DNA from 3 places in the Cronobacter malonaticus LMG 23826 genome. Region 1 is predicted to be linked to each of the others. Evidence: predicted binding sites of a transcription regulator. Region 1 holds the regulator's gene; each other region holds the start of a gene.

Region 1 (10,372 bases):
TTTATAACTACGCTGTTGAGCTTATCAACAAGGGCCTGGCCTACGTTGACGAGCTATCGCCGGAGCAGATCCGCGAATACCGCGGCACGCTGACCGCACCGGGCAAAAACAGCCCGTTCCGCGATCGCAGCGTGGAAGAAAACCTGGCGCTGTTTGAGAAAATGCGTGCCGGTGGGTTTGAAGAGGGCAAAGCGTGCCTGCGCGCGAAAATTGATATGGCGTCGCCGTTTATCGTGATGCGTGACCCGGTGCTGTACCGCATTAAGTTCGCCGAGCATCACCAGACCGGCAACAAGTGGTGCATCTACCCGATGTACGACTTTACCCACTGCATCTCCGATGCGCTGGAAGGCATCACCCATTCGCTCTGTACGCTGGAGTTCCAGGACAACCGTCGTCTGTATGACTGGGTGCTGGATAACATCACCATTCCGGTTCACCCGCGCCAGTACGAATTCTCGCGCCTGAATCTGGAATATACGGTGATGTCCAAGCGTAAGCTAAACCTGCTGGTCACCGATAAGCATGTCGAAGGCTGGGACGATCCGCGTATGCCGACCATTTCCGGCCTGCGCCGTCGCGGTTATACCGCCGCGTCCATCCGTGAATTCTGCAAGCGTATCGGCGTGACCAAACAGGATAACACCGTGGAAATGGCCGCGCTGGAAGCCTGCATTCGCGAAGATCTCAACGAGAACGCGCCGCGCGCCATGGCGGTTATCGATCCGGTGAAACTGGTTATCGAAAACTACCCGCAGGGCCACAGCGAAATGGTGTCCATGCCTAACCATCCGAACAAACCGGAAATGGGCAACCGCGACGTGCCGTTCAGCGGCGAAATCTGGATCGATCGCGCGGATTTCCGTGAAGAAGCCAACAAGCAGTACAAGCGTCTGGTGCTCGGTAAAGAAGTGCGTCTGCGTAACGCGTATGTCATTAAAGCCGAGCGTGTGGAGAAAGACGACGCGGGTGAAATCACCACCATTTACTGCACCTACGATGCCGAAACGCTGAGCAAAGACCCTGCTGACGGCCGCAAGGTCAAAGGCGTTATCCACTGGGTCAGCGCGGCGCATGCGCTGCCGGTTGAGATTCGTCTCTATGACCGTCTGTTCAGCGTGCCGAACCCGGGTGCGGCGGAAGATTTCCTCACGACCATCAACAAAGAATCGCTGGTCATTAAGCAGGGTTATGCTGAGCCAGGCCTGAAAAACGCTGAAGCGGGCAAAGCCTGGCAGTTCGAGCGTGAAGGTTATTTCTGCCTCGACAGCCGCCATGCAAACGGTGACAAACTGGTGTTCAACCGCACCGTTGGCCTGCGCGATACCTGGGCTAAAATCGGCGAGTAATACCTCACCTGTTACAAGACGCCGCCTCTGAGCGGCGTTTTTTTTTGCTTTTTAATCAATGCGTTAAAAGCAGAAAAATATTCGCGACGCGAATTAATCTACATGTTCCCCGTTAACTGCAAGCCCGCCATAAAATCGCATGTTGCTATTTTAATCTACTGATTATCATGAAATCGCTTTCATTTTATAGCTTTAACTAATCCATCCTCTTTTATCCGCATTAAAATCTGCCTTCTGAAAATGTTACAAAATGAAAATTATTTTGTGCACTGTGTCATAAAGCCACGAAAATTCAGGGGATTAAGATTGATAATTCGCGTCGCGAAAAATAGTCTTGAAGGGCTGTTTTGGAGTTCTCCTTCAGCACTTTTACTTTTTTATTTTTCATTCGCTTTGCGCGCTATGTGCGCCGCGAATTTTTTACGTCAAAGAGGAATTTCACATGCGTTCGTTGAGATACAAACGTAGCGGCATCGCGCTGGCTGTCGCCAGCGTTACCGCGCTGGGCGGCCTGTGTAGCCCGCCCGTTCACGCCGCCGGGTTTATTGACGACTCTACGTTAACTGGCGGCATCTATTACTGGCAGCGCGAGCGCGACCGTAAAGATGTCGTGGAAGACAAATATAAAACCAACCTCTCGCACTCCACCTGGAACGCGAACCTGGATTTCCAGTCAGGGTTTGCCGCCGATATGTTCGGGCTGGATATCGCCGCGTTCACCGCTATCGAAATGGCGGAAAACGGCGACAGCGGGCACCCGAATGAAATCGCGTTCTCCGCAAGCAACAAAGCCTACGACGAAGACTGGTCCGGCGATAAAAGCGGTATCAGCCTTTATAAAGCTGCCGGTAAATTTAAATATGGCCCGGTCTGGGCGCGGGCTGGCTGGTTGCAGCCCACCGGCCAGACGCTGCTGGCGCCGCACTGGAGCTTTATGCCCGGCACGTATCAGGGTGCTGAAGCGGGCGCGAATTTTGACTACGGCGAGGCAGGCGCGCTGAGCTTTTCGTACATGTGGGCCAACGAATACAAATCGCCGTGGCATCTGGAGATGGACAAGTTCTACCAGAACGACAGAACCACGCGCGTCGATTATCTCCACTCGATCGGCGCGAAATATGATTTTAAAAACTCGCTGGTGCTGGAAGCGGCTTTTGGCCAGGCAGAAGGCTATATCGATCAATATTTCGCGAAAGCGAGCTACAACTTCACACTTGCAGGCAACCCGCTCTCCACAAGTTATCAGTTCTATGGTGCGCGCGATAAAGCCAGTAACGGCACCGTCAATGATATTTACGACGGCACCGCGTGGCTCCAGGCGCTGACGTTTGGCTATAAAATTGGCCAGGTCGATTTGCGTCTGGAAGGCACTTGGGTCAGCGCCGAAGGGCAGCAGGGCTATTTTCTGCAGCGCATGACGCCAACTTATGCGTCTTCCAACGGACGGCTCGATATCTGGTGGGATAACCGCTCCGATTTTAACGCCGATGATGAAAAAGCCGTGTTCTTCGGCGCGATGTATGATCTCAAAAACTGGAACCTGCCTGGTTTTGCGCTCGGCGCGTCATACGTTTACGCCTGGGATGCGAAACCTTCCACGCTGCCTACCACTGACGGCTACTACGACCCTGACTACCGCCTGAAAGAATCCGCTTACAGTCTCGATGCGGTTTACACCCTGCAGGATGGCCGCGCCAAAGGCACAATGTTTAAGCTGCATTTCACCCAATACGACAACCACTCCGACATCCCGAGCTACGGCGGCGGCTACGGCAACATCTTCCAGGACGAGCGCGACGTGAAATTTATCGTCACGGCACCGTTCACGATTTTCTGATTGCGCAGGGGCGCGCAGATGCGCCTTCCATCAAGGGCAGTGAAAAGGAGAAGTCGATGAAAAAGTTACAGAACAGTGTATTAGCGGGTGCGGTGATGGGGCTTTTCAGCGGAGCCACCGCACAGGCGTCAACGGCAGAGAGCATCAGCCAGTTTGGACTTAATTACACCATTACCGACAATCAGGCCGCGCAGCACGGCACAGACTGCGCGGCGCTCGGCGCTGACTGGGCCTCATGCAACAAAGCGGTCATCACGCTTACCAACCCGGGCGACGCGGTGACCGACAAAAACTGGACTATCTGGTTTCACAGCATTCGCCAGATCCTTAAAGTCGATAACGATCAATTTAAAGTGACCCACGTGATGGGCGATCTTCACAAGCTTGAGCCGACGGACAAATTCACCGGCTTCCCGGCGAAAGCCTCGGTGGAAATCCCGATTATCAATGAATACTGGCAACTGTTTATCACCGACGTGCTGCCGCGCTGGTATGTCACGGCAGACGACGGCGCGCCGAAGGTTATCGCCAGTACCGATACCGAAACGCTGACCGATTTTGTCAGCCCGCTGAAAGATCAGTGGAAACGCACACCGGACGATAAAAATATCCTGATGACCGCCGAAGCGCGATTCGATAAAAACAGCGACGTTAAAACGCTGAACGCAGAGAGCCTGCGCGGGCAGATCGTGCCTACGCCGCGGCACGTCAAAGTACACGGGCAAAATGTCTCACTGGACAAGGGCGTTCAGCTTGATATGTCCGCGCTCGACAAACCCGCGCAGGAGGCGGTAGCCGCCCGCTTCGCGCTGCTCGGTATAAAAACTGATGCAGGCTATCCGGTACGTACCGCTATCACCAGCCACGCGTTTACTGGCAACGAGGCGGTGTCCGGCGCGTATCAGCTGCATATCGGGCCAAAAGAGACGACGATTACCGGTTATGACCGCGCGGGCGTCTTTTACGGGCTGCAATCGCTGCTGTCACTGATCCCGGCTAAGGGCGCGAAGCAAATCGCCATGCTCGACGCGCAGGACGCGCCGCGTTTTGACTATCGCGGCATTCAACTCGATGTGGGACGCAACTTCCACACTAAAGCCGCTGTGCTACGCCTGCTTGACCAGATGGCGGCCTATAAGCTCAATAAATTCCATTTCCATTTGAGCGATGACGAAGGCTGGCGTATCGAGATTCCGGGCTTGCCGGAGCTGACCGACACAGGCGCGAAGCGCTGTCACGATCTCAGCGAAAAAACCTGCCTGCTGCCGCAGCTCGGCTCCGGGCCTGATACGAACAATAATGGCAGCGGTTTCTTCACCCGCGCGGATTATATTGAGATTGTGAAATATGCCGCCGCGCGCCAGATAGAAGTGATCCCGGAAATCGACATGCCCGCTCACGCCCGCGCGGCGGTGATTGCGATGGAAGCGCGTTACGACAGGCTGGAAAAAGCCGGTAAAACCGAAGAGGCGAACCAGTATCGCCTGCTCGACCCGAAAGATACGTCCATCACCACTGGCGTGCAGTACTACAACCGCACCGGTTATCTCAATCCGTGCCTCGACTCCTCGCGCCGCTTTGTCGATAAAGTGATTGGCGAGATCCAGCAGATGCACAAAGAGGCCGGGCAGCCGCTCACCACCTGGCATTTCGGCGGCGATGAGGCGAAAAATATCTACCTCGGCGCGGGTTATACGGATAAAACGAAACCGGAAGCCGGGAAGGGGATTATCGACCAGAGCCGTCAGGACAAGCCCTGGGCGCGCTCACCAGTGTGTCAAAAAATGGTGCAGGACGGCGTGGTGGCTGATGTCGAACACCTCTCCAGCTACTTTGGCGCGCAAGTGAGCAAGCTCGTTAAGGCGCACGGCATCGACACCATGCAGGCGTGGCAGGACGGGCTAAAAGATGCGAAAGACGCCAGCGCGTTCGCCACCTCGCACGTTAACGTCAACTTCTGGGACACGCTCTACTGGGGCGGTTTCGATACAGCGAACGACTGGGCGAATAAAGGTTTTCGCGTGGTGGTCTCTAACCCGGATTATGTCTATCTGGATTTCCCGAACGAAGTAAACCCGGCCGAGAGCGGCTACTACTGGGGCACGCGCTTTAGCGACGAGCGCAAGATTTTCAGCTTCGCGCCGGATAACCTGCCGCAAAACGCCGAAACCTCTGTCGATCGCGACGGCAACGCGTTCAGCGCAAAATCTGACAAGCCGTGGCCAGGTGCGTATGGCCTCTCGGCGCAGCTCTGGAGTGAAGTGGTACGCACCGATAAACAAATGGAGTACATGATGTACCCGCGTCTGCTTTCCGTTGCGGAGCGCGCCTGGCATCGCGCCGCCTGGGAGCAGGATTATCAGGCAGGTCGCGAATATAAAGGCGGCGAGACCCATCTGGTGGACGTAAAAGCGCTTCATGACGACTGGACGCGCTTTGCGAACCTGGCGGGCAGCCGTGAACTGCCGAAGCTCGAAAAAGCGGGCGTGCAGTTCCGCCTGCCGGTACCGGGCGCGCGGATTAACAACGGCGTGTTGCGGATGAACAACAGCTTACCTGGTGTTGCAATGGAATACTCCACTGACGGCGGCGCGCGCTGGCAGCGCTACGACGATGCGAAGCCGCCACGCGTGACGGGTGCCGTGCAGGTCCGCAGCGTCAGCAGTGACGGTAAACGCTACAGCCGTGTTGATAACGTACAGCCGTAACGCAATAAAAAAGCCAGCCTGTGGGCTGGCTTTTTCATGTCGGGTGCCGTATGCCTTACAGCGACTCAGGCAGATGGTGAACCGCGACCAGTTTGCCTTTGCTTATCTCAATATTTTTCGCACCGCGCAACTGAGAAAGGGTTTTCATCACCATGCTGCGGGAAAGGTTGGTTTTTTTAACAATATAATCAGCCACGTTAATCCGGTTGCGCATGAACTCATCCATTGCCGCCAGACAATCGATATTTGCTTTAATCATGCTATAGCTGTTTCGCCCCATCATAATTTCTTCACGATAGCAAAGCATATTAATAATCCATGAGGACAAAATAAGCAGATGTAACTGACAGTGATTTTTTTCGATCTCCTGAATGAAATAATCAAAAGGAATTAACTGATAATGACATTCAGAATCCGCCTGTAATTTGGCGAATTGAGTTTTACCTAAATTCCTCGCCAGACCCAGCACCGACGGCGCACTGCTTTTTTCGATAAGCAGTCGATCGCTCTGGCGCATCAGAGAGAACTGACCGCCGCGAATGATGCAGATCTCCCCGTCCCGAAGCGGGATCAGCGTATTTTTTTCTGCACGAGACCAGTTGCCGTAGCTATTGAAAATATCCGCGATACGGTAAATCTCAGCAAGCGGTTTAGGGGGTAAGACCATGTTGGTTACCTTATATAAAATAAAATTAAATCGTTGCTGTATCTTAATGGATGGATTTTTATTGCTGCAATAAGGGGCAGGAGAGATAAAAGAAGAAACAGGGATAATCTGATGTCTAAACGATTGAGTGATAAAGATATTTATCTTTTCTGAATTTCGATTTAATAAAATATATGTGGTTTAATTAAGCATTGTGCGCTGTATTAAAATACCCTAACTTTTTAAGTTTATCTAAAAAAATACATTTCTGTTTTCGGTGCAGCGTTTTCAGGCAATAAAAAAGCCGACAAATGTCGGCCTGGATGATGCAATGTGCGAGTGTTATTTCCCGCCAGCCTCGTGGGCGTGTTCGTTTTCGCGGCAGTCGCCATCCGCGCAGTGACCGTACAGATAGAGACTGTGGTTGGTCAGGCGAATGCCATGGCGCGTGGCGATCTCACGCTGACGCGCTTCAATAGAGTCATCACTGAATTCGATCACTTTGCCGCAATCGAGGCAAATCAGGTGATCGTGATGATGCTGTTGCGTCAGCTCAAAAACGGATTTACCGCCTTCGAAGTTGTGACGAGTGACGATGCCGGCATCGTCGAACTGGTTAAGTACGCGATAGACCGTGGCAAGGCCAATCTCTTCACCCATGTCAATCAGACGCTTATAGAGGTCTTCCGCACTGACATGATGATTGACCGGTTCCTGCAGCACTTCGAGGATTTTTAATCGAGGAAGCGTGACTTTCAGGCCGGCTTTCTTTAATGCGGTATTGTTGTCAGTCATGCGGAATCTGTCCTGTTGCTTAACGACTCGCTCCGGAAGGGAGCGATACATCGGATACGCCGAAGATGAATGCGTCTCATTATAGAACTGACATGCCTAAATGAAAACCGCAAGCGTCCGGCAAAAAAGAGCTTAAAAATCGTGGGCCAGCCAGCGTTTTCACGTGGAGAGCCTGATAATTAAGAAAGCCATTGTACAGCGTAGTGAGGGAAAGTTAAAAATTTGTAGCAATTATTTTCATTGCTTTTATCTATCAAACGGCGCGGAACGGTGCCCGCGCCGCTTATCATCAGGCGTTGATGATTTCCTGCAGATGAAGCTCTTCGGAAACCTGTTTGACCCATTTTTCAACGCGCTCAGCGGTCAGTTCCGGCTGGCGATCTTCGTCAATCGCGAGACCAACGAAGTGATCGTCGTCCGCCAGACCTTTAGAGGCTTCAAAATGGTAGCCTTCGGTCGGCCAGTGGCCAACGATGGTCGCACCGCGCGGTTCGATAATGTCGCGAATGGTGCCCAGCGCGTCGCAGAAGTATTCTGCATAATCTTCCTGGTCGCCGCAGCCAAAGAGCGCTACCAGCTTGCCGTTGAAGTCAATTTCTTCGAGCGTCGGGAAGAAATCGTCCCAGTCGCACTGCGCTTCGCCGTAGTACCAGGTCGGGATGCCAAGCAGAAGAATATCGAACGCTTCCAGATCCTCTTTGCTGCTTTTAGCAATGTCATGCACTTCAGCAACGTCAGTCCCGAGCTGTTTCTGGATAATTTTTGCGATATTTTCGGTATTGCCGGTGTCGCTGCCGAAAAAGATGCCTACGATTGCCATAAGAAGAATAACCTCTTGAATCTAAATGTAATGGTGCTGGCATAACGCCCACAGATAGGGCAATCATAGCAGAACAGAAGAAGGTGCGGAAACGGTATCAGGCGCCGGGTGCACTCTCTGCTACATTGCCCCGTCCTTTTGGGTAAAATTCAGACCAGACCTTACTCCTGCAAGGCTTTCAGCTGCGCGAGCAGCATCGCTTCTATCAGCTCGCTGCGGCTGATATTGCGCGCCTGCGCGAGATGGTTCAGCGCGTCTACCGCATCGGCGTTCAGCTTCAGCTCCACGCGCTTAAGCCCGCGAACTTTGTCACGCTTAAGCTGGTTGCGCTTATTGATGCGCAGCTGTTCGTCGCGCGACAGCGGATTGGTTTTCGGTCTGCCCGGACGGCGTTCATCCGCGAAGAGATCGAGCGTTGTGCGGTCCGTTTGTTCTTTTGCCATGGTATGAGTATAGACAGGGGAAACAGGCTGCCGTGGCGTGGCCCGGCGGTATTTCAGCGCGCCATCATACATGAGGCAGCGAAGCGCGCCAACGCATCCGGCGCGCGAGGGCGCCGGTCGGTCTGTTTTTAATCAGTTTCCAGAAAGCGACGAATCGCGCGCAGCACCGCCTGCGGTTTTTCGGCATGCACCCAGTGGCCTGCGCCCGCAATCACATGCGCGCGGGCTTTGGGGAATTGTGAGAGCAGCGCCTCGCGGTGCGCCTCTTCCACATAAGGCGACGCACCGCCGCGAATAAACAGCGCCGGGCCGTGCCAGGCTGGCACCGTTTCCCAGCCGACAATATGCGAATACTGGTTCCACAGCACCGGCACGTTAAAGCGCCACTCGCCATCGACAAACGATTTCAGCAGAAACTGCACCACGCCTTCCTCAGCAATATGCTGGCGCATAATCTCCGCCGCCTGCTGGCGAGAGGTGACGCCCGCGTCGTTCACGGCGTTCACCGCTGTGAATATTTCATCGTGACGGCGCACCTGGTAATCGACCGGCGCGATATCAATCGCCACCAGCTTTTCAATGCGCTCCGGCGCAAGGGCGGTCACCGCCATCGCCGCTTTGCCGCCCATCGAATGACCGATAAGAATCACCTTATTCAGCCCCAGCGCATCCAGCGTTTCGAGAATATCCTGCGCCATCGCCGGATAATCCATCGTCTCGCTGCGCCCGGAAAGCCCGTGATTTCGCAAATCAACCTGCACAACGTCATGATCCGCCACCAGATCGCGGGCCAGCACGCCCAAGTTATCCAGGCTGCCAAACAGCCCGTGAATTAACACAATCGGTGTATTTTGAGTCGGTTGTTGCGCAGATTGCGTGCGGGTATTTAATTTCATGGCAAAGTTCTTTTTTGGCGACTGACAGGTTAGGTTATCATGTTGACCATTCTGCCGCCCGGCTGCAAGGTTCCAGTTAATTCCGACTTTTGCGGCCTTCCTGGTTTGACGCTATCCGCTGTTGGGTTTTAACTTTATACTCCCAACGACTTGTATTCAGAAAAGATATCGCACTGGATTAAGATGAAAACGATTGAAGTTGATGACGAGCTGTATCGCTACATTGCCAGCCACACCCTGCATATTGGCGAAAGCGCGTCCGACATTTTACGGCGCATGTTGAAATTTTCCGCCTCCTCGCAATTAGCCGCTACACCCGCCAAAGCAGAGACTCCCGCCACTGTTGCGCCCGCCGCTGAGCCTGAAAAGCCAGTGAACCCGGCGCGCGACCGCGTGCGAGCGATGCGTGAACTGCTGTTATCGGATGAATACGCCGAACAAAAACGCGCGGTCAATCGTTTTATGCTGGTGCTGTCTACACTCTATTCACTGGATGCAAATACTTTTGCCGAAGCGACCGAGTCGTTACACGGCCGTACCCGCGTCTATTTCGCTGGTGACGAGCAAACGCTGCTGCAAAGTGGTAACCAGACGAAACCCCGCCACGTGCCGGGCACGCCGTACTGGGTGATTACGAATACGAATACAGGCCGCAAATGCAGCATGATCGAACACATCATGCAGACCATGCAGTTCCCGGCGGAATTGATTGAGAAGGTTTGCGGCACCATTTAACTCTTGCGTCAGAAGGACCAGGCCATGGCAGTCAATAACCGTGCGGGACAGCCTGCACAACAGAGTGATTTAATCAACGTCGCCCAGCTTACCGCACAGTACTACGTGCTGAAGCCGGAAGTGGGTAATGCGGAACATGCGGT
Region 2 (10,372 bases), 1.6 Mb from region 1:
GGGTCAGCAGGCGGTCCATCTGTTCGGCGTTTGCCACGCTGCGCACCTGGAAGCCCTGCTCGGTGAGGTAACGCTCAAGCAGCGCGCGCAGGCGCATATCGTCATCCACCACCAGAATCTTGTAATTTTCCTGCATTGTGTTTACTCCCAAAGGCTCAAACAGTTGTAACGCCATTCTAAAAAAGTGTGCGTCAGCCGGTGAGTTAAATCTGGTATATATTGTAGTCGAAATTGTTACAAAGCATATTTAACAGCAGCTTATCTTCATTTTTCATCACAAAACCGACGTATCGCCAGAAGGCGATCTGACGACGCTGCTAACCTCAGCTTTCATCATAAACGAACTGGCGCATTTCGTATGCTGGCCGCACTTCACATTCGCCAGCGCGCCCGCTAAGGTACGGACGTTAAAATTCTCAGCGAAGGCCAGCCGATGAAAACGCCGTTAATTACCCGCGAAGGCTACGAAAAACTCAAAAAAGAACTCGACTATCTGTGGCGCGAGGAGCGGCCCGAAGTCACCAAAAAAGTGACCTGGGCGGCAAGCCTCGGCGATCGCAGTGAGAACGCCGATTACCAGTACAACAAAAAGCGCCTGCGCGAAATCGACCGCCGCGTGCGCTATCTCACTAAATGCCTTGAGAACCTGAAAATCGTCGATTATTCACCGCAGCAGGAAGGCAAAGTCTTTTTCGGCGCCTGGGTTGAGGTGGAAAACGACGACGGCGATGTGAAGCGTTTTCGTATCGTCGGCTATGACGAGATTTTCGGGCGCAAAGATTACATCTCCATCGATTCCCCTATGGCCCGCGCGCTGCTCAAAAAAGAGGAAGGCGACGTGGCGACCGTCCAGACGCCGGGCGGCGAAGCCACCTGGTATGTAAACGCCATTGAGTATGTAAAGTAGCCCTTTGCGGATAGCTCCGAAACCCGCCACGGGCGCGGCTACGGCTGGCATTTTTACCCTTCAGTCCGTATAACTGTGCCCTGACTTTTTGTACATAACAGATGATATTGCCATGATGAATGATTCGCTCAGTCGTATTATCGCCAGTGAGCTTCAGGCCAGGGCTGAACAGGTAGACGCTGCCATTCGCCTGCTTGATGAAGGGAACACCGTGCCGTTTATCGCACGCTATCGTAAGGAGGTCACCGGCGGTCTGGACGACACCCAGTTGCGCCAGCTGGAGACGCGTCTGGGTTATTTGCGCGAACTCGAAGAGCGCCGTGCGGCTATCCTCAAATCGATTGCCGATCAGGGCAAACTGACCGATGAACTTCAGGCGGCCATTACCGGCACCCAGAGCAAAACCGAGCTTGAAGACCTTTACCTGCCTTACAAGCCGAAGCGCCGCACCCGCGGACAGATAGCGATTGAAGCGGGCCTTGAGCCGCTCGCCGACCTGCTGTGGAACGAGCCGTCCCACGACCCGGAAGCGGAAGCCGCAAAATTTATTAATGCCGATAACGGCGTGGCCGACACCAAAGCCGCGCTCGACGGCGCGCGTTATATCCTGATGGAGCGCTTTGCCGAAGACGCGGCGCTGCTCGCCAAAGTGCGCGACTACCTGTGGAAAAACGCGCATCTGGTGTCCACCGTGGTGCCCGGCAAAGAGGAAGAAGGCGCGAAATTCCGCGACTATTTCGCCCACCACGAACCGATCGCCACGGTGCCGTCGCACCGCGCGCTGGCCATGTTCCGCGGTCGCAACGAAGGGGTGTTGCAGCTCTCGCTGAACGCCGACCCGCAATTCGACGAGCCACCGCGCGAAAGCTACTGCGAACAGATTATTACCGATCATCTTGGCCTGCGCCTGAATAATGCCCCGGCCGACAGCTGGGGTAAAGGCGTCGTGAGCTGGACCTGGCGCATCAAAGTGCTGATGCATCTGGAAACCGAACTGATGAGCACGCTGCGCGAGCGCGCCGAAGACGAGGCGATTAACGTGTTCGCCCGTAACCTGCACGACCTGCTGATGGCCGCACCTGCCGGGCTGCGTGCCACGATGGGCCTCGATCCGGGCCTGCGTACCGGCGTAAAAGTGGCGGTGGTTGACGCCACCGGCAAACTGGTGGCGACCGATACCGTCTATCCGCACACCGGCCAGGCGGCGAAAGCGGCGGTCGTCATCGCCGCGCTGTGCGAGAAGCACAATGTGGAGCTGGTCGCTATCGGCAACGGCACCGCCTCCCGCGAAACCGAGCGTTTCTTCCTCGACGTGCAGAAGCAGTTCCCGAAAGTGACGGCGCAGAAAGTCATTGTCAGCGAAGCGGGCGCATCGGTGTATTCCGCCTCTGAGCTGGCGGCGCAGGAGTTCCCGGATCTCGATGTATCGCTGCGAGGCGCGGTCTCTATCGCCCGTCGTTTGCAGGATCCGCTGGCGGAACTGGTGAAAATCGATCCGAAATCCATTGGCGTGGGCCAGTATCAGCATGACGTCAGCCAGAGCCAGCTCGCGCGTAAACTGGACGCGGTGGTGGAAGACTGCGTGAACGCCGTGGGCGTCGATCTCAACACCGCGTCGGTGCCGCTGCTGACCCGCGTGGCGGGCCTGACGCGCATGATGGCGCAGAACATTGTGGCCTGGCGCGATGAGAACGGTCAGTTCCGCAACCGCCAGCAGTTGCTGAAAGTCAGCCGTCTGGGGCCGAAAGCGTTTGAGCAGTGCGCGGGCTTCCTGCGTATTAACCACGGCGATAACCCGCTCGACGCCTCAACGGTTCACCCGGAAGCCTATCCAGTGGTGGAGCGCATTCTGGCGGCGACGGAGCAGTCGCTGCGCGATCTGATGGGCAACAGCAGCGCGCTGCGTAACGTGAAGGCGGTGGATTTTACCGACGAACGTTTCGGCGTGCCGACCGTGACCGACATTATCAAAGAGCTGGAAAAACCCGGCCGCGACCCGCGCCCGGAGTTCAAAACCGCTCAGTTCGCCGAAGGCGTGGAGACGATGAACGATCTGCAGCCGGGCATGGTGCTGGAAGGCGCGGTGACCAACGTGACCAATTTCGGCGCGTTTGTGGATATCGGCGTGCATCAGGATGGCCTGGTGCATATCTCGTCGCTCTCCGACAAATTCGTCGAGGATCCGCACACCGTGGTGAAAGCGGGCGATATCGTGAAGGTGAAGGTGCTGGAAGTCGATTTGCCGCGTAAGCGTATCGCGTTGACCATGCGTCTCGACGAGCAGCCAGGCGAAGGCAACGCGCGGCGCGGCGGCGGTAGTAACCGCGAGGCGCAGAAGCGTCCGGCGCAGAATAACCGTAAACCGGCGCGCGACAGCGGCGCAGGCGGCAACAGCGCGATGAGCGACGCGCTCGCCGCCGCGTTCGGTAAAAAGCGGTAATCCGCCGTCGTGGCAGTGGAACAAGAAAGGCCGGGAGACCGGCCTTTTTTATTATTTTTGAATGAAGCCACTGGCGGGTGCGCTTCGCTTACCCGCCCTACGTTTTGACAGACGTTTTGGTTCAGTAAGGTGGGTAAGCGCAGCGCACCCATCTTTCATCCACGGCCAAACCACTACGCCGTATTAAAAAACCTCACATTCGGAAATAAATGAAAATATGTACGCGGTTACATTTTTCATTTAAATAACAATAGGCGAAAATAAATAACACACTAAATGCGTGCAGTAATAAAACACCATTGGCTTAAAATGTAATTAAATAAAAAATAAAGCATAAATAAATTGAAAAGTTTTATTGCAAATACCTCATGCCGCATTTTTTGCGCCAGAACAAATAAACCTCAAAAAGTCTCGCTGCGCTGCAATATTCTATTGAAGATAAAAACCATTCTCATTACCATCTTAATCAGATAAACACTACCTTCCCGCGCAATAATCGGCTCCCGGCCGTTGTATCGCCACGGTTCACCGCCGCTGAGCGCATTCGGAATAAGCAGGTCCTATGCAATTCACACCTAACAGTAGCTGGAAAATTACGGGTTTTGCCCGGGAAATTAGCCCGGCTTACCGCCAGAAATTATTATCACTCGGCATGTTGCCTGGCTCGTCATTCGAGATAAAACGCGTTGCCCCGCTGGGCGACCCGATTCATATCGAAACCCGACGCGTAAGCCTGGTGCTGCGAAAAAAAGATCTGGCGCTTTTGCAGGTTGAAGCGGCCCGCTGACCTTATTCTGTGTTGAGTTAACGCAAATGAAAAAATTAACCATTGGCTTAATCGGCAATCCCAACTCCGGCAAAACCACGCTGTTTAACCAGCTCACCGGCGCGCGGCAGCGCGTGGGCAACTGGGCAGGCGTAACGGTCGAACGTAAAGAAGGCAGCTTCGCGACGACCAATCATCAGGTGACGCTGGTCGATTTGCCTGGCACCTACTCTCTCACCACTATCTCCTCGCAGACCTCGCTCGATGAACAGATCGCCTGCCACTACATCCTTAGCGGTGAGGCGGACATGCTGATAAACGTGGTGGACGCCTCCAACCTTGAGCGCAATCTCTACCTGACGCTGCAACTGCTGGAGCTTGGCATCCCATGCGTGGTCGCGCTCAATATGCTGGATATCGCTGAAAAGCAAAATATCCGCATTGATATTGACGCGCTGGCGACCCGCCTTGGCTGCCCGGTGGTGCCGCTGGTGTCTACCCGCGCGCGCGGAATCGGCAGTCTGAAACTCGCCATTGATCGCCACCAGCGTAACGAAAATATGGAGCACGTCCATTATCCGGCGCCGCTTTTTGAGGCGGCAGAAGCCCTGGCGGCAGCGATGCCCGGCGACCTCCCCGCCCGGCAGCGCCGCTGGCTCGGGCTGCAACTGCTCGAAGGCGATATCTACAGCCGCAGCATTGCGAGCGACGCCGCCGCACGGCTCCCGCAAATCCAGGCGCAGCTTGAAAGCCAGCTTGACGACCCGGCGCTGCACATCGTTGACGCCCGCTATCAGAGCATTTCGACGATTTGCGACGCCGTCAGTAACAGCCTCACCGCCGAGCCGCACCGCCTCACGGCCGCGCTGGATAACATCATTCTCAACCGTTTTCTGGGCCTGCCCATCTTTCTTGGCGTGATGTATCTGATGTTTCTGCTCGCCATTAACATCGGCGGCGCGTTGCAGCCGATTTTTGACGCAGGCTCCGTGGCAGTTTTCATTCACGGTCTGCAATGGGTTGGCTATACGTTGCATTTCCCCGCCTGGCTGACGCTGTTCCTGGCCCAGGGGATTGGCGGCGGTATTAACACCGTGCTGCCGCTTGTGCCGCAAATCGGCATGATGTACCTGTTTCTGTCGTTTCTTGAAGATTCAGGTTATATGGCCCGCGCGGCGTTTGTAATGGATCGCCTCATGCAGGCGCTGGGCCTGCCGGGTAAATCGTTCGTTCCGCTGATTGTCGGCTTTGGCTGCAACGTGCCGTCGGTGATGGGTGCGCGCACGCTGGATGCGCCGCGCGAACGGCTGATGACGATTATGATGGCGCCGTTTATGTCCTGCGGCGCGCGGCTGGCGATTTTCGCGGTATTCGCCGCCGCCTTTTTTGGCCAGCAGGGCGCGCTGGTGGTCTTTTCGCTCTATCTGCTCGGCATCGTGATGGCCATTCTGACCGGCCTGATGCTGAAATATACGATCATGCGCGGCGAAGCCACGCCGTTTGTGATGGAGCTGCCGGTCTATCACGTACCGCACCTGAAAAGCCTGCTGCTGCAAACCTGGCAGCGCCTGAAAGGCTTTGTGTTGCGCGCCGGGAAAGTCATCGTCATTGTCAGTGTGTTCATTGGCGCGCTGAACAGCTTTTCGTTCAGCGGCAAGACCGTGGACAACATTAACGACTCCGCACTGGCCTCCGTCAGCCGTGTACTGACGCCGCTGTTAAAACCCATCGGTGTTCATGAAGATAACTGGCAGGCCACCGTCGGGTTATTCACCGGCGCGATGGCGAAAGAAGTGGTGGTCGGCACGCTGAACACGCTTTATACCGCCGAAAACATCCATGAAGCCCCGTTCGACGCCGCGAGCTTTAGCCTGAAAGACGAGCTGACCGGCGCGCTGGCGGAAACCTGGCAGAGCCTGAAAGACACGTTCAGCCTGCGCGTGCTGGCGAACCCGATTGAGGCAAGCAAAGGCGACGGCGAGATGGCGACCGGCGCGATGGGCGTGATGAGCGCGAAATTTGGCAGCGAAGCCGCCGCTTATAGTTATCTGATCTTCGTGCTGCTCTACATTCCTTGCATCTCGGTGATGGGCGCTATCGCCCGCGAATCGAGCCGCGGCTGGATGGGCTTTTCAATTCTCTGGGGGCTGAATATCGCGTATTCGCTGGCGACGCTGTTCTACCAGGGCGCGACCTTCCAGACGCATTCGCTCTATAGCTTTACGGCGATAGCGGCAGTCATCCTGTTTAACATCGCGCTGCTGACCACGCTGCGCCGGGCGCGCAGCCGGGTCGATGTCAGCCTGCTGGCACCGCGCCGCGAGGCCCGCTGTTGTGAAACCCCCGCCGGGGAGTGTCACTGATGGCAACGCTAATCGACGTGCGCGATCTGCTGGCGCTCTCGGGAAGAATGGACGCGCAGCGTATCAGCGAACAGCTCGCCACCCCGCTGCCGCTGGTCAACGCGATGCTCAGCCGCCTGGAGGCGATGGGAAAAGCGGAACGTCAGGAAGAGTGGCTGTCAGCGTGCCTGAGCGGCAGCTGCCGCCACTGCCCGGAGGGCAAGGCGTGCCGTAAAGAGGTCTGGCAATTGCGGTAACAGACAGGGCGGGCATAATGCCCGCCCTTTTTCTTAGTGCTACACGTCTTATTTATAGACGTCCGCCGTGGCGTGAATATCTTTGCCGGTTTTTTCGCCGCTGGTGATGACATAATATTTGCCACCCATCTCATCAGCTTTCTTAACCAGTTCGGCTTTCGCATCCATCGGCGCGGTGCCTCTGTCAGAGACGATAGTGCCGATTTTGGTGAGATTCATCTCTTTGACTTTATCTTTCTGCAACTCTTCCGCCGCCATCGCGCCAAAAGAGAGCGAACCCACAACCACAGACAACAGCATACCGGTGCGTAATTTCATAGTAATGACTCCCTGCTCAGATGATGTGAAGGGCGGGATAAAAACGCCCGATAACAATGACATCTAAAGTATGGCGTGCTTTTACCGGTTTGCCAGGCGAGCCTTCAGCGCCAGCAGCGTATCGCAGAATTCACGCGGATGAGAGATGAACGGCGCATGGGCGGCTTTCTCAAATATCTGCGATTCGCTGTCAGGAAAGCGTTCATCAAGCAGCGCGGCGATCTTGCGCGGCACCAGCCCATCGAGACGCCCGTAGAGGCGTAAAAACGGCCCCTGCCAGGCGGTGAGCGCCTCTCGCAGATCGGCGGTTTTCAGGATCTCCAGTCCGCCGTTCAGCACCGCGGCGTCAGGCATCGGCTGCGCCAGCACGATGGATTTCAACACGCGCGCGTCCTGGCGCGCCGTCTCGGTGCCGAGCGTTTGCAGCGCGAGAAAACGCTCGACCGTACGCTGAAAATCCTCGCTCAGCTGACGCTGAAAACCGCTTAAGACTTCCGGCTTAATGCCGGGCCAGTCGTCGCCCGCCTGAAAACAGGGCGATGAGGCAACCGTCACCAGCGCGTCAACCCGCGACGGTTCATTGAGCGCGACCTGGCTTGCCACCAGACCGCCGAGACTCCAGCCGAGCCAGATGGCGCGTTCGGGTGCGCGGTTCGCCACCAGGCGCGCCATCTCGTCGAGCGTCAGCGCGCCATAGCCCTGGCTGCGCCCGTAACCCGGCAGGTCTACCAGATGCAGCGTAAAGTGCGAGCTTAATTCCTGCGAAATGCAACGCCACACTTCGGCATTCAGCCCCCACCCGTGCAGCAGCACAAGATGACAATTTCCTTCGCCCGTGGTCTGCCACCAGATGTCATTCATCCGTTACTCTTCTCATGATTGATGTACAAGGAGGTCGTCATGCTAACAATACCGGGGATGTGTTGGCTATGCCGGATGCCGCTGCGCGTGGCGGGCTGGGGAATTTGTTCGCGCTGCCAGCGGCGGCGACAGGTGGCGGTATGCCCGCAGTGCGGCCTGCCTGCCGCGCTTGAGACGCAGCCGTGCGGCCGCTGCCTGCAAAAACCACCCGTCTGGCAGCGGCTGCTCGCCGCGAGCGACTACGCGCCGCCGGTAAGCGGGCTGGTGCATCAGTTGAAATTCCAGGGACGCACCGCGCTTGCGCCCGCGCTCGCCCGTCTGTTGCTGCTAAAAATTCTGGCAGCGAAACACGCTGACGCGCTTCCTGCGGCGGACCTTATCATTAGCGTGCCGCTGCACCGCTCACGCGCCTGGCGACGAGGTTTTAACCAAAGCGCACTTATCGCTAAGGCGCTGTCACGCTGGCTCGGGATACGCTACGCGCCGGATGCGGTGGTGCGCATTAAAGCCGCCCCACCCCAACGGCAGCTTAACGCCAGGCAGCGGCGCAGCAACCTGAAAAACGCCTTTCGGGTTGAATTACCGGTGGCGGGTCTCCATATCGTTATTGTGGATGATGTCGTCACAACAGGCAGTGCTGTTGCCCAAATCGCGCGCCTGCTTAAGCGCAACGGCGCGGCGACTGTCCAGGTATGGTGCCTGTGTCGAACCTTGTAGAGCCTCGATGATGGGCGTATTATAACCAACTAAAATAGTCAACTATTAGGCCATTGCTATGATCCGTATTTCCGATGCCGCCCAGGCACACTTTGCCAAGCTACTGGCAAGCCAGGAAGAAGGGACGCAGATCCGCGTATTCGTTATCAATCCAGGCACCCCGAATGCTGAATGCGGCGTGTCCTACTGCCCGCCAGACGCCGTGGAAGCTACGGATACCGCACTGAAATTCGACCTGCTCACCGCCTATGTCGACGAGCTGAGCGCGCCGTATCTGGAAGATGCGGAAATCGATTTTGTCACCGACCAGTTGGGCTCGCAGCTGACGCTGAAAGCGCCTAACGCGAAAATGCGTAAAGTGGCGGATGACGCGCCGCTGATGGAGCGCGTGGAGTATATGCTGCAGTCGCAGATCAACCCGCAGCTGGCAGGCCACGGCGGTCGCGTCACGCTGATGGAAATCACCGACGAAGGCTACGCCATTCTGCAGTTTGGCGGCGGCTGCAACGGCTGTTCCATGGTGGACGTGACCCTGAAAGAGGGTATTGAGAAGCAACTGCTGAACGAGTTCCCGGAACTCAAAGGCGTGCGCGATCTCACCGAACACCAGCGCGGCGAGCACTCTTACTACTAAGCGCTATCGCCCGCCATTAAAAAAGCCCGCTTTCAGCGGGCTTTTTTTTCGCGTATCCTCGGAATAAAAAACCCGCACAAGGCGGGTTCTTTTTTGCGTCGATTTCACTGCTCAGGGCTGACCCATCATCGCTGTCGGAAACCGCGCAGAGCGAGCGATTAGATGGCAGTTACGTTCGCAGCTGCCGGGCCTTTCGCGCCGCTTTCAACGGAGAAAGAGACCTTCTGGCCTTCTTCCAGGGTTTTGAAGCCGTTGTTCTGGATAGCGGAGAAGTGAACGAAAACGTCCTTGCTGCCGTTGTCCGGAGTGATGAAGCCGAAACCTTTTTCCGCGTTAAACCATTTTACTAAACCAGTCATTTTGTCAGACATGTTATCACCTTAAAAAATCATTGAGCCTTACGGCGTTGCGTGGCCTGCATAACAGAATTTACTTAGCGCTTATGGAGGAGACTCAAAAAGAAGGGATATCTTGGGATAACACTTGAAATGAGAACTGCTTTACTAAACTGCTTTTCGACGGGTCTGTCTCGCAAACCGAGGAGTGCATTAACGCATGATGGCTCACACAACGCAAGCTTTTTATTGCGTCCGTGAAAAATAGTCGCCCCTGCGCGGTTTACGCGGCGCAGGGGCGAGCGGTTACTTACGTTTTGCAGGCTTACCCGCCGACGCGGCGCGGCGGCGTTTATCCAGATCTTTAATCAACCGGTTCACGGTGTCGTCGGCAAACATCGCCTCCAGCCCCACAGTCAGCTTACGCCGCCAGTTTTTATACTGGTCGCTGGTGCCCGGCACATTGACCGGCTGCGCCATATCCAGCCAGTCTTCCGGCTGCAGACCGAGCAGCGCGCTGTTGCTGTCGGCGATATAGCGCTGGAGCGCGCGGTTCAGCGTGGCGCCCATTTTCATGCGCGTGGCGTGATGCCCTGCGCGTTTCGGCAGGCAGCCATGCTGGTGCAGGCTCTCCAGCAAACCCTGTTTGGCCCGCTCGCGATCGGCGTAAAGCCCTTTTAACACCTCTTCGTCGGGATAAAGCCCGAGCGTTTTCCCAAGCGTTAAATCGCCGCTCTCCCAGTAGCCGCGCAGCGTCGGCAGATCGTGTGTGGTTGCCACCGCCATCGCCTGCGA
Region 3 (10,372 bases), 1.9 Mb from region 1:
TGGTGCCGGAGACATCGTTAAAGACGATGAAGTCGCCAATTTCAAACGGCTTATCGAAACCAATCGAGAGCGAGGCGAACACATCGCTCAGCACCGTCTGCACCGCCAGCGCGATGGCGATACCACCGACGCCGAGGCTCGCCACCAGCGCGGTGATATTGACCCCGGCGTTAGCGAGAATCGACAGCAGCATCACCGCCCAGATCAGCGCGCGGATCATCAGCCCCAGAATAATCGTCGTCACCGGATTACGGTGCGTGCCGGGGCGCATCAGCGAATGGCGCAACCACGACTGCACCGCCTGATCGAACCAGAGCGCGATTTGCAACGCCAGCACCAGGAACCAGGCGTGGGAAATCGTGCTGTGCATCCGGTCAGGCAGACTGACAAATTGCAAACTGAAGAGAAACGCGGCAAAGAGGATCAGAATGCGCCGCGTCTTTCTTAATACGTCAAGAAAGACCTTATACGCGGTGCCGTTATTATGCTCCTCCGCCCAGCGCGCGATGCGCTTGTGCAGTACGGCGAGAATTTTACTGACGACCCAGTAAGTGACGAGAGTTATCGCCAGTACCAGCAAGACATTTCCCCAGAACGTTAATGATGTCATCAGGCGCAAAAAATTGGTGTGCAGAATGTAATCCATTCTTCCTCCCTTGTCGGTAGCCCTAAAGTGAAATCTGAGTATAGACCATCGCTAAGAGGGCTTTTTTCAGAGGGTTAGACTGTCTGCGGGCATAAAAAAAGCCCCTTCATCAGAAGGGGCTTAATGCCGGAATTAACCGATTCGGGCTGTACACCGTAAAGGGTTAATAGCCTTTTGAGCGGGAGATTTTATCCAGATACCCCATCACAAACGCCGACAGCACAAATGTCAGATGGATAATCACATACCACATCAGTTTATTATCCGGCACGTTCTTCGCATCCATAAAGACGCGCAGCAGGTGAATGGAGGAGATGGCGACAATCGACGCCGCTACTTTATTTTTCAGCGAACTGGCGTCCATTTTCCCCAGCCAGCTCAGTTTTTCCTTACCTTCATGAATATCGAGCTGAGAAACGAAGTTTTCATAGCCGGAAAACATCACCATCACCAGCAGTCCGCCCACCAGCGTCATATCCACCAGCGACAGTAACAGCAGGATCAGATCCGCCTCGGCAATCGTCAGAATGTTCGGCAGAACGTGAATAATTTCCTGGAAGAATTTGACGGTCAGCGCCAGCAGCGCCAGAGAAAGCCCGAAATAAACCGGGGCCAGCAGCCAGCGCGAGGCGTACATTGCGTTTTCGATAAAGCGTTCCATAGCGTCCTGAAAAATAGCCAGAATGGCTTTCAGTATAACGCACAGAGGTGACGGTCTGACAACAGACGGAGGGATCAGACCTGGGTGATATCGACCTGCGGGCGCTGGAACTCGGGCCAGACGATCGCCACCAGTTGCGGATAGGCCTCCTGGCTAAATTCATGGAAACAGTGGCGCAGGTTGAGGACTTCAATATCAGAGAAAGTGACTAACTCACCGTTCAGACAGCGTTTTTTTAAATTATCGTAATATTTATAAACGGCTGAATTAAGATTACTACAACGGCGCTGCGCTTCAAATAAACCTGGCGTGGCGTTCAGCTCTTCAAATGTCATTTTTTTAATGGTGGCGTTTGTAAAATCGATATATTCATGATTAACGCGCCAGTACCACAACGGCGTAATTGCGTTAAGGAGCGCGGAGAAATGGTCTTCGCCCTCTTCTTTGTTGCGCGGCGGGATGGGATCTGCGCCAGAAGCGTTGTCTGGTTTATTGGCACCATTTTCTTTCATAAAAAAAAGCACGCCGCTTAAAAGTAGCAGCAAGGTAATGACAGAATAAAAAATACTGTTCATGCGCAGGCTCCGTTTTTTTTGATTTTAATTTTCCGGCATGTTATTGTCAACGAAAACCATCCGGCGTATTTCTTTATCCTTCTGATATAAAAGGAAATAACATCAATGTTGCCCGACAATCTTGTGCCGGCGCGTTATCGTATTCCCACACCCGACAACCACCCCTCCGGCGAACAAAATAGCGAAAATTTAACTCAGGGAAAGCCAAAGCTCGAAGAATATGAAACGGACATATTGAGCGGCAAATCTCTGGCGGGCCAGAGCGGCAACGTACTGCTGGAAGAACGCGACCGTCATATTAAAGCACGCCTGCTCAGTGTGGTTAAAATTGAGGCTTACACTAAAGTCCTGAATAATCTGGTCGAAGATAATGCTATTAGCGCTGAAGAATTGGCTGAACTGATCGCCACGAAAACCGCGCAGATAAATGAAGCGGGTAATAAAATTTGGCTTAATCTCATTACCCAGGAAAAAGACGCCCCCGTTTTTTATAAGCTCGAGGATTAACTGGCGTGACGGAAATAACCTCCAGCCACCAATATTTCACTTTAGATAAGCAAGAAGAACAGAAATTTATCTTAAGTCAGAATTTGCAGGCGCTGATTAATGAAAAAAATGAAGCCATCGCCGGTTATACCCGGGCCGTGCTGACGATCCCGGCCGCCCTGGTTCAGCTGAAATGGCAAAATCGCCGCGAAATCTATCCGTTTCTGGTGAAAGAAGAGGTCTATGGCGCCGTACTTGAAGAGATCATGAAGCGTTATCCGCAGCTGCGTGTGCAAATCCTGACGGCCATTGAAGAAAATTATCAGCAGATTAAAGCGCAGGAAGCCGAAACGCTGATGCTAAGCCGCAGGCTCGCCGATGGCAACTGCCAGACCTCTTCCGTCACGCCGCTGCCCGAACCGCCCGTCGCCTCACCCGGCAAGTAGCGCGCCCGCGTTCTGTCCGCCGTTTTCCTCCTGCGTTATCACCTCCGTCACCTGATCCAGCGTTCCGATTTGCACATCACCGGTCCGATTGCGTTTGCTTCGGTCTATCAGCAGCAGCGATTGCGCCGCCCGGCGCAGCAGCAGCGTTTTGTACTCCGCGTTCCAGGAGCGCACGTCCCAGATGGTGCCCGTCTCATCAATCCCCTGGCATGAGAAAAGAAACAGATCGATATCGATATGCTTCAGTAACGCAGGCAGCGACGGGTTTTCATAACAGGCGGCCTGACGATGCAGAATGCCGCCGGTGCTGATAAGCGTTATCTGCTCGCGTCTGGAGACCTCCTGCCCTACCCGCACGCTGTTGGTGAAAATAGTGAGCGGGATATCCGGCAACTGCCGCGCCAGGTACCAGCAGGTGGTGCTGGCGTCGAGCGCCACCACCATCCCGGCGTCGAGCCAGTTCAGCGCGTTGCGCGCGATATCCATCTTATGCGCATGGTGGCTTTTCAGGCGCGCCTGGAACGGATCGTCATGGCCTGGCATATCGCGGCGCAGCGCCCGCGCGCGCCCGTGGCTGCGCAGAATCTTCCCGGCGCGCTGAAGTTCGCTCAGATCGCGCCGGATGGTCTCCTGGCTCACGGCAAGGCGGCTTGCCAGCGTCTGGGTGCTCAGTGCCTCATGCGCCCATAAGAGCCTGATAATCTTCTGCTGACGCTCGTTTTTCATTCTGCTGCTCCGTCGGTGACTGGCCTGGGTTGCACGCTGTTCATTATTGCAGCAGGCACACGGAAAGGAGAACCGGACCGCGCCGGAAATACAGAAAATCCTGATAATTTCCGCCAGTGCAGCATGAGGCACTACCCTTAGAGGACGCTTTGATAACGAGGAGGAACTTATGGCGATCGACCAGAACAAGATCCAGGACCCGACGACCCAGTACTTCACCGGGGAATATCCAAAGCAGAAACAGCCTGCGCCAGGCATTCAGGCCAAAATGGAGCCGGTGCCGGACTGTGGTGAGAAAAGCTACAAGGGTAGCGGCCGCCTTCAGGATCGTAAGGCACTGGTGACAGGGGGCGATTCCGGTATTGGTCGCGCTGCCGCCATTGCTTACGCGCGAGAAGGCGCGGACGTCGTGCTGAACTACCTCCCGGAGGAGCAGCAGGACGCCGAAGAAGTGAAGGCGCTGATTGAAGAGGCGGGCCGCAAAGCGGTGCTGATCCCAGGCGATCTGACCGACGAGAAATTCGCCCGCGATCTGGTACACCGCGCCATTCAGGAACTGGGCGGGCTGGATATTATGGCGCTGGTGGCCGGTAAGCAGACCGCCGTTGAGGATATCGCGAATCTCACCAGCGAGCAGTTCCAGAAAACCTATGCGACCAACGTGTTCGCGCTGTTCTGGATAACTCAGGAGGCGCTGCCGCACCTGAAACCGGGTGCCAGCATTATCACGACGTCGTCCATTCAGGCGTATCAGCCAAGCCCGCATCTGCTGGATTACGCGTCCACCAAAGCCGCTATCCTCAATTACAGCCGTGGGCTTGCCAAACAGGTGGCGGAAAAAGGCATTCGCGTGAATATCGTCGCCCCAGGCCCTATCTGGACGCCGCTGCAAATCTGCGGTGGCCAGCCGCAGGAGAAAATCCCGCAGTTCGGCCAGCAGACGCCGCTTAAACGCGCAGGCCAGCCGGCAGAACTGGCGCCGATTTACGTCTATCTGGCAAGCCAGGAATCGAGCTATGTCACCGCCGAAGTTCACGGTGTCACCGGCGGCGAGCACCTGAGCTAATCTCCCCTTCGGACAATAAAAAAGCGCGGCTTATGCCGCGCTTTTTCTTTGGCTGAAGGCGTAAGCGTTACTTCGCCTTCGTCACTTCCTGCCCGACCAGGCCGATTTTCAGATAGCCCGCCTGATGCAGCGTGTCCATCACGTTCATCATGGTTTCGTAGTCGACGGTTTTATCCGCGCGGAAGAAAATCGTGGTGTCTTTCTTGCCGCCGGTCTGGACGTCGAGCGCGCTAATCATCGAATCACGCGTCACCGGATCGTTGCCGATAAACATCGTTTTATCCGCCTTCACCGACAGATAGACCGGTTTTTCCGGACGCGGCTGCGGCTGGCTGGACGCGGCCGGCAGATTCACCTTCACATCGACCGTCGCAAGCGGTGCCGCCACCATAAAGATAATCAGCAGCACCAGCATCACGTCGATAAACGGCGTGACGTTAATTTCGTGCATTTCGCCGTTATCATCGAGATTTTCGTTAAAACGCATCGCCATAGGATTAACCTAAACGCAGTTTTTGAGCGGTACGCACCGGCTGCGCCTGGGCGCTCGCCTCGAGATCCAGATCGCGGCTTTGCAGCAGCAGTACCTGGGCTGCCACATCGCCAAGCGTGGCTTTATAGCTGCCGATAGTGCGCGCGAAGATGTTATAGATAACCACCGCCGGGATAGCGGCGACAAGACCAATGGCCGTCGCGAGCAGCGCTTCGGCGATACCCGGTGCCACCACCGCGAGGTTAGTGGTCTGCGACTGCGCGATGCCGATAAAGCTGTTCATGATGCCCCACACGGTGCCGAACAGACCCACAAACGGCGAAATCGCGCCGATGGTCGCGAGATAACCGTTGCCGCGCCCCATGTGACGCCCTGCCGCCGCCACGCGACGCTCAAGACGAAAACCGGTGCGCTCTTTAATGCCTTCGTTATCTTCGCTACCTGCCGAAAGCTCGCGCTCATTCTGCGCTTCTTCGATAAGGCGCGCGCTCAGGCTTTTCGGGCCGAAACGTTCGGCCATTTCACGCGCGTCGTCCAGCGTGCGGGCACCAGCCAGCTCCTGCTGTTCGCGCTTAAGGCGGCGTTTGTGGCCGGACAGCTCAACGCTTTTACTGAAGAAAATCGCCCAGGTCACGACGGACGCCAGAATGAGGCCAATCATGACGATTTTCACCACGATGTCGGCATGCTGATACATGCCCCAGACGGAAAGATCCGTCTGCATCAAATTATTTCCCACTGTGCATCTCCAGGACGAAAGTCACAAAACTGCTCACAATGATATCAAAATGACATCGAATTGATAGTAGTTCTCATTAGTATTTGCATGGTGCGCCAGCGCGAAATTTTTTTCTTTGCGCTCAGACAGGAAAGGCGTTCAGATGACGTTTTTTCATCTTTAAGGCCAGAACGAAAACAGCGCGAGGCGATGGCGATTTTCCGTGGTAACGTAGTTTTAGACATCCAGACGTTCAGACAGGGGAAATCCATGACCGACAAACACATTGAGACGGCGCTGGTACAGGCCGGGCGCGCAAAACGTTACACGCAAGGCTCGGTGAACAGCGTGATTCAGCGTGCCTCATCGCTGGTGTTTGACAGCGTGGACGCGAAAAAGCAGGCCACCGCCGGGCGCGCGCAGGGCGAACTGTTTTATGGTCGACGCGGCACGCTGACGCATTTTTCGCTTCAGGAGGCGATGTGCGAGCTGGAAGGCGGCGCGGGTTGCGCGCTGTTCCCGTGCGGCGCGGCGGCGGTCGCCAACACGATTCTGGCGTTTGTCGAACAGGGCGATCATGTGCTGGTGACTAACAGCGCGTATGAGCCGACCCAGGATTTCTGCACCAAAATTCTCACTAAGTTTGGCGTCACCACCACCTGGTTCGACCCGCTGGCGGGTGATGACATCGCAAAGCACCTTCAGCCGAACACCAAAGTGGTGTTTCTGGAATCGCCTGGCTCCATCACGATGGAAGTACACGACGTGCCCGCGATCGTCGCGGCAGTACGCCGCACCGCGCCGGATGCCATTATCATGATGGACAACACCTGGTCGGCGGGCATTCTTTTTAAGGCGCTCGATTTCGGCGTCGATATCTCGATCCAGGCAGGCACCAAATATCTGGTCGGGCATTCGGACGCGATGATAGGCACCGCGGTTGCCAACGCCCGCTGCTGGGATACGCTTCGCGAGAACGCTTATCTGATGGGCCAGATGGCGGACGCCGATTCCGCCTATGTCACCAGCCGCGGCCTGCGCACGCTGGCGGTGCGCCTGCGCCAGCATCATGAAAGCGGCCTGCGCGTGGCGCAGTGGCTGGCGGCGCACCCGCAGGTGGCGCGCGTCAATCACCCGGCACTGCCGGGCAGCAAAGGCCATGAATTCTGGAAACGCGATTTCAGCGGGGCCAGCGGCCTCTTCTCTTTTATTCTCGACAAACGCCTTAGCGACGCGGAACTGGCGCATTATCTCGATAATTTCGCGCATTTCAGCATGGCCTATTCCTGGGGCGGCTATGAATCGCTGATCCTCGCCAACCAGCCGGAAGAGCTTGCTGAAATCCGCCCGGCGGGCGGCGTGGACTTCACCGGCACGCTGGTGCGCCTGCATATCGGGCTGGAAAATGTGGAAGATTTAATCGCCGATCTGGACGCGGCCTTCCGTCGTATCGCCTGAAGTGAAAAAAAAACCGCGTTATCCCAGGAAAAGAGAGGGTTTGTTGAACCTGTAGTGCAGATGTAACGGCCCATTTAGAGGTACAATAAGGCAATTCCGCTGTTCCACAGGATCTCCCATGGCTGTTATCCAGGATATTATCGCTGCGCTCTGGCATCACGATTTTGCCGCGCTGGCGGACCCGCATGTCGTTGGCGTTGTCTGGTGCGTGATGTTTGCCACGCTGTTTTTAGAAAACGGTCTGCTGCCGGCGTCGTTTCTGCCGGGCGACAGCCTGCTGCTGCTGGCGGGCGCGATGATAGCGCAGGGCGTGATGGACTTTGTGCCGACGCTTGTGATCCTCACGAGTGCAGCCAGCCTCGGCTGCTGGCTGAGCTACGTCCAGGGAAGATGGCTCGGCAATACCCGCGTCGTGCGCGGCTGGCTCGCGCAGCTACCGGCGAAATACCATCACCGCGCCACCTGCATGTTCGATCGCCACGGCCTGCTGGCGCTGCTGACCGGCCGTTTCCTGGCGTTTGTACGCACGCTGCTGCCGACGATGGCAGGCATCTCAGGGCTGTCTAACCGTCGTTTCCAGATCTTCAACTGGCTGAGCGCCGTGATTTGGGTCGGCGTGGTGACCGGCTTTGGCTATGCGCTCAGCATGATCCCGTTTGTGAAACGCCATGAAGATCAGGTGATGACCTTCCTGATGATCCTGCCCATCGCGCTGCTGGTCATCGGCCTGCTTGGCGCGCTGTTGGTGGTATTAAAGAAAAAAGCGCAGTAAGTCTTTCCGGGCGGAGCGCAAACTCCGCTCACGACAGCGCGCGCAGGCGCGCGGCATCCTCTCCCGGCGTTACCCCGAAATAGCGTTTAAATTCACGGCTGAACTGCGACGCGCTCTCATACCCCACCTGCATCGCCGCTGCGCTGGCCTTCATGCCGTTATGCGCCATCAGCAGCCGCGCCTTCTGCAACCGCCAGGTTTTCAGGTATTGCAGCGGCGACGTGCTGGTCACCGCTTTGAAATTATGGTGAAACGCCGAGACGCTCATGTTGGCTTCCGCCGCCAGTTGCTCGACCGTCAGGCTTTCGGCGTAGCGGGTTTCGATGCGCCTTATCGCACGGCTTATCAGACTGAAATGCGTCTGGCGGCTTACCAGCGCCATCAGCGCCCCGCCGCCCGGCCCTTTCAGCACGTGGTAGAGAATTTCACGCACAATCTGTTTGCCAAGAATGCGCGCATCCAGCGGCTGCTCTAACACCTCCAGCAACCGCTCGACGGCGCAGAGAATGTCATCGGTCAGCACGCCGGAATTAATCCCGCAGGAACAGGAAGCAGGCCGGAAATGGTCATCCTCGCCAATCTCCATCACCAGCGCCTGCAGCTGTAGTAAATCGATATTAATGCGGATGCCCGCGAGCGGTTCTTCCGCGGTGGCGAAGGTTTCGCACTCAAACGGCAGCGGCACCGTCAGCAGCAGATATTCACGCGGATCGTAACGGAAAACCTTATCGTTGAGATAACCCGTTTTATGGCCGGAAAAGAGAAATATGATGCCGGGCTGGTAAATCACCGGCGTGCGCGCGCCGGGCGTGGTGCCGTACAGCAGGCGGATCTCCGGCGGCAAAAAGCTCAGCGTTTTTTCTTTCTCTTTTAAGCGTTTAATCTCTTCGGTGATATTCCGACATATTGCATCGCGGTTCATTAGCTGCGGCTCCCGGTCGCTCTTTCATCCGGCTGCCAGTGTGCGCAAAAAATGCGTTTTCCTCCAGAGGTAAAGAGAAATGGGCAAGAGAAAGGCAGGAATGAGCATTGAGGCTGTACGCCCCCGCGCCGAGAATAGTCGTCAACCCTGCACGCCTGATGCGTGACGTTTATTCCAGAAGGAGTTTTCGATGAACAACTTTAACCTCCATAACCCGACCCATATCGCCTTTGGTAAAGGCGCCATCAGCGAACTGCGCGCGCTCATTCCGGCAGACAGCCGCGTGCTGGTGACTTACGGCGGCGGCAGCGTTAAAAAAACCGGCGTGCTCGATCAGGTTTACAGCGCCCTGAACGGCCTCGACGTGCTGGAGTTCGGCGGCATCGAACCCAACCCGTCTTACGAGACGCTGATGAACGCCGTTGATCTGGTGCGTAAAGAAAAAGTGACATTTTTACTGGCTGTCGGCGGCGGTTCTGTTCTTGATGGCACGAAATTCATCGCGGCCGCCGCGCACTATCCGTCCTCGCGCGATCCGTGGCATATCCTCGAAACCCGCGGTAGCGAAATCACCAGCGCCATCCCGATGGGCTCCGTCCTGACGCTGCCTGCGACCGGCTCGGAATCCAACAAAGGCGCGGTAGTTTCGCGCCGCGCTACCGGCGACAAACAGGCGTTCCACTCCGCGCATGTTCAGCCGCGCTTCGCCATTCTCGACCCGGTTTACACCTACACCCTGCCGCCGCGCCAGGTGGCGAACGGCGTGGTGGACGCTTTTGTTCACACCGTCGAGCAGTACGTCACGTATCCGGTGAACGCTAAAATTCAGGACCGCTTCGCGGAAGGCATTCTGCTGACGCTTATCGAAGAAGGCCCGAAAGCGCTGAAAGAGCCGGAAAACTACGACGTGCGCGCCAACCTGATGTGGGCCGCGACCCAGGCGCTGAACGGCCTTATCGGCGCGGGCGTGCCGCAGGACTGGGCGACGCATATGCTCGGCCATGAACTGACCGCGATGCACGGCCTGGATCACGCCCAGACGCTGGCGGTTGTGCTGCCGGCACTCTGGAACGAGAAGCGCAATGAGAAGCGCGCCAAACTGCTGCAATACGCAGAGCGCGTCTGGAATATCACCGAAGGCAGCGACGATGAGCGCATCGACGCCGCGATTGCCGCCACCCGCCGCTTCTTTGAAACCATGGTCACCCCAACCCGCCTGAGCGATTACGGTCTGGACGGCAGCACTATTCCGGCGCTGCTGGCGAAGCTTGAAGAGCACGGTCTCACCGCGCTTGGCGAGCACAACGATATTACGCTCGACGTCAGCCGCCGCATTTACGAAGCCGCCCGCTAAGCTTTTTGCCGGCAAACTTTCGTTTTTGGCTATTTCGACCAGACTTAAC

What was found. Region 1 encodes Fur, which represses iron uptake genes when iron is present. Its sites were predicted from a motif close to ATAATAATGAGAACNACTATCAA; they were not measured.
Region 2: the regulator Fur is predicted to act here: its motif matches at 3,786-3,808, upstream of feoA (ferrous iron transporter A).
Region 3: the regulator Fur is predicted to act here: its motif matches at 5,899-5,921, upstream of exbB (tol-pal system-associated acyl-CoA thioesterase).

Annotation. Positions count from the first base shown of each region.
Region 1 covers NZ_CP013940.1:2,829,883-2,840,254, reverse strand. The annotation lists gene glnS (glutamine--tRNA ligase) at 1-1,349, shown strand, start outside; gene chiP (chitoporin ChiP) at 1,792-3,186, shown strand; gene AFK66_RS13360 (beta-N-acetylhexosaminidase) at 3,243-5,894, shown strand; gene AFK66_RS13355 (helix-turn-helix domain-containing protein) at 5,950-6,561, opposite strand; gene fur (ferric iron uptake transcriptional regulator) at 6,883-7,335, opposite strand; gene fldA (flavodoxin FldA) at 7,625-8,155, opposite strand; gene ybfE (LexA regulated protein) at 8,317-8,598, opposite strand; gene ybfF (esterase) at 8,727-9,494, opposite strand; gene seqA (replication initiation negative regulator SeqA) at 9,678-10,229, shown strand; gene pgm (phosphoglucomutase (alpha-D-glucose-1,6-bisphosphate-dependent)) at 10,254-10,372, shown strand, end outside.
Region 2 covers NZ_CP013940.1:149,043-159,414, reverse strand. The annotation lists gene ompR (osmolarity response regulator transcription factor OmpR) at 1-136, opposite strand, end outside; gene greB (transcription elongation factor GreB) at 434-907, shown strand; gene AFK66_RS00675 (Tex family protein) at 1,020-3,347, shown strand; gene feoA (ferrous iron transporter A) at 3,910-4,134, shown strand; gene feoB (Fe(2+) transporter permease subunit FeoB) at 4,161-6,476, shown strand; gene feoC ([Fe-S]-dependent transcriptional repressor FeoC) at 6,476-6,712, shown strand; gene AFK66_RS00655 (YdgH/BhsA/McbA-like domain containing protein) at 6,761-7,030, opposite strand; gene bioH (pimeloyl-ACP methyl ester esterase BioH) at 7,112-7,891, opposite strand; gene gntX (DNA utilization protein GntX) at 7,931-8,608, shown strand; gene nfuA (Fe-S biogenesis protein NfuA) at 8,667-9,242, shown strand; gene cspE (transcription antiterminator/RNA stability regulator CspE) at 9,401-9,613, opposite strand; gene malQ (4-alpha-glucanotransferase) at 9,884-10,372, opposite strand, start outside.
Region 3 covers NZ_CP013940.1:470,372-480,743, reverse strand. The annotation lists gene AFK66_RS02270 (mechanosensitive ion channel family protein) at 1-646, opposite strand, end outside; gene AFK66_RS02265 (TIGR00645 family protein) at 810-1,307, opposite strand; gene AFK66_RS02260 (ESA_00282 family adhesion-associated protein) at 1,382-1,882, opposite strand; gene AFK66_RS02255 (hypothetical protein) at 1,988-2,389, shown strand; gene AFK66_RS02250 (hypothetical protein) at 2,395-2,814, shown strand; gene fucR (L-fucose operon activator) at 2,800-3,540, opposite strand; gene AFK66_RS02240 (SDR family oxidoreductase) at 3,710-4,606, shown strand; gene exbD (TonB system transport protein ExbD) at 4,674-5,099, opposite strand; gene exbB (tol-pal system-associated acyl-CoA thioesterase) at 5,104-5,838, opposite strand; gene metC (cystathionine beta-lyase) at 6,088-7,275, shown strand; gene yghB (DedA family general envelope maintenance protein YghB) at 7,394-8,047, shown strand; gene AFK66_RS02215 (AraC family transcriptional regulator) at 8,076-8,969, opposite strand; gene yqhD (alcohol dehydrogenase) at 9,160-10,323, shown strand.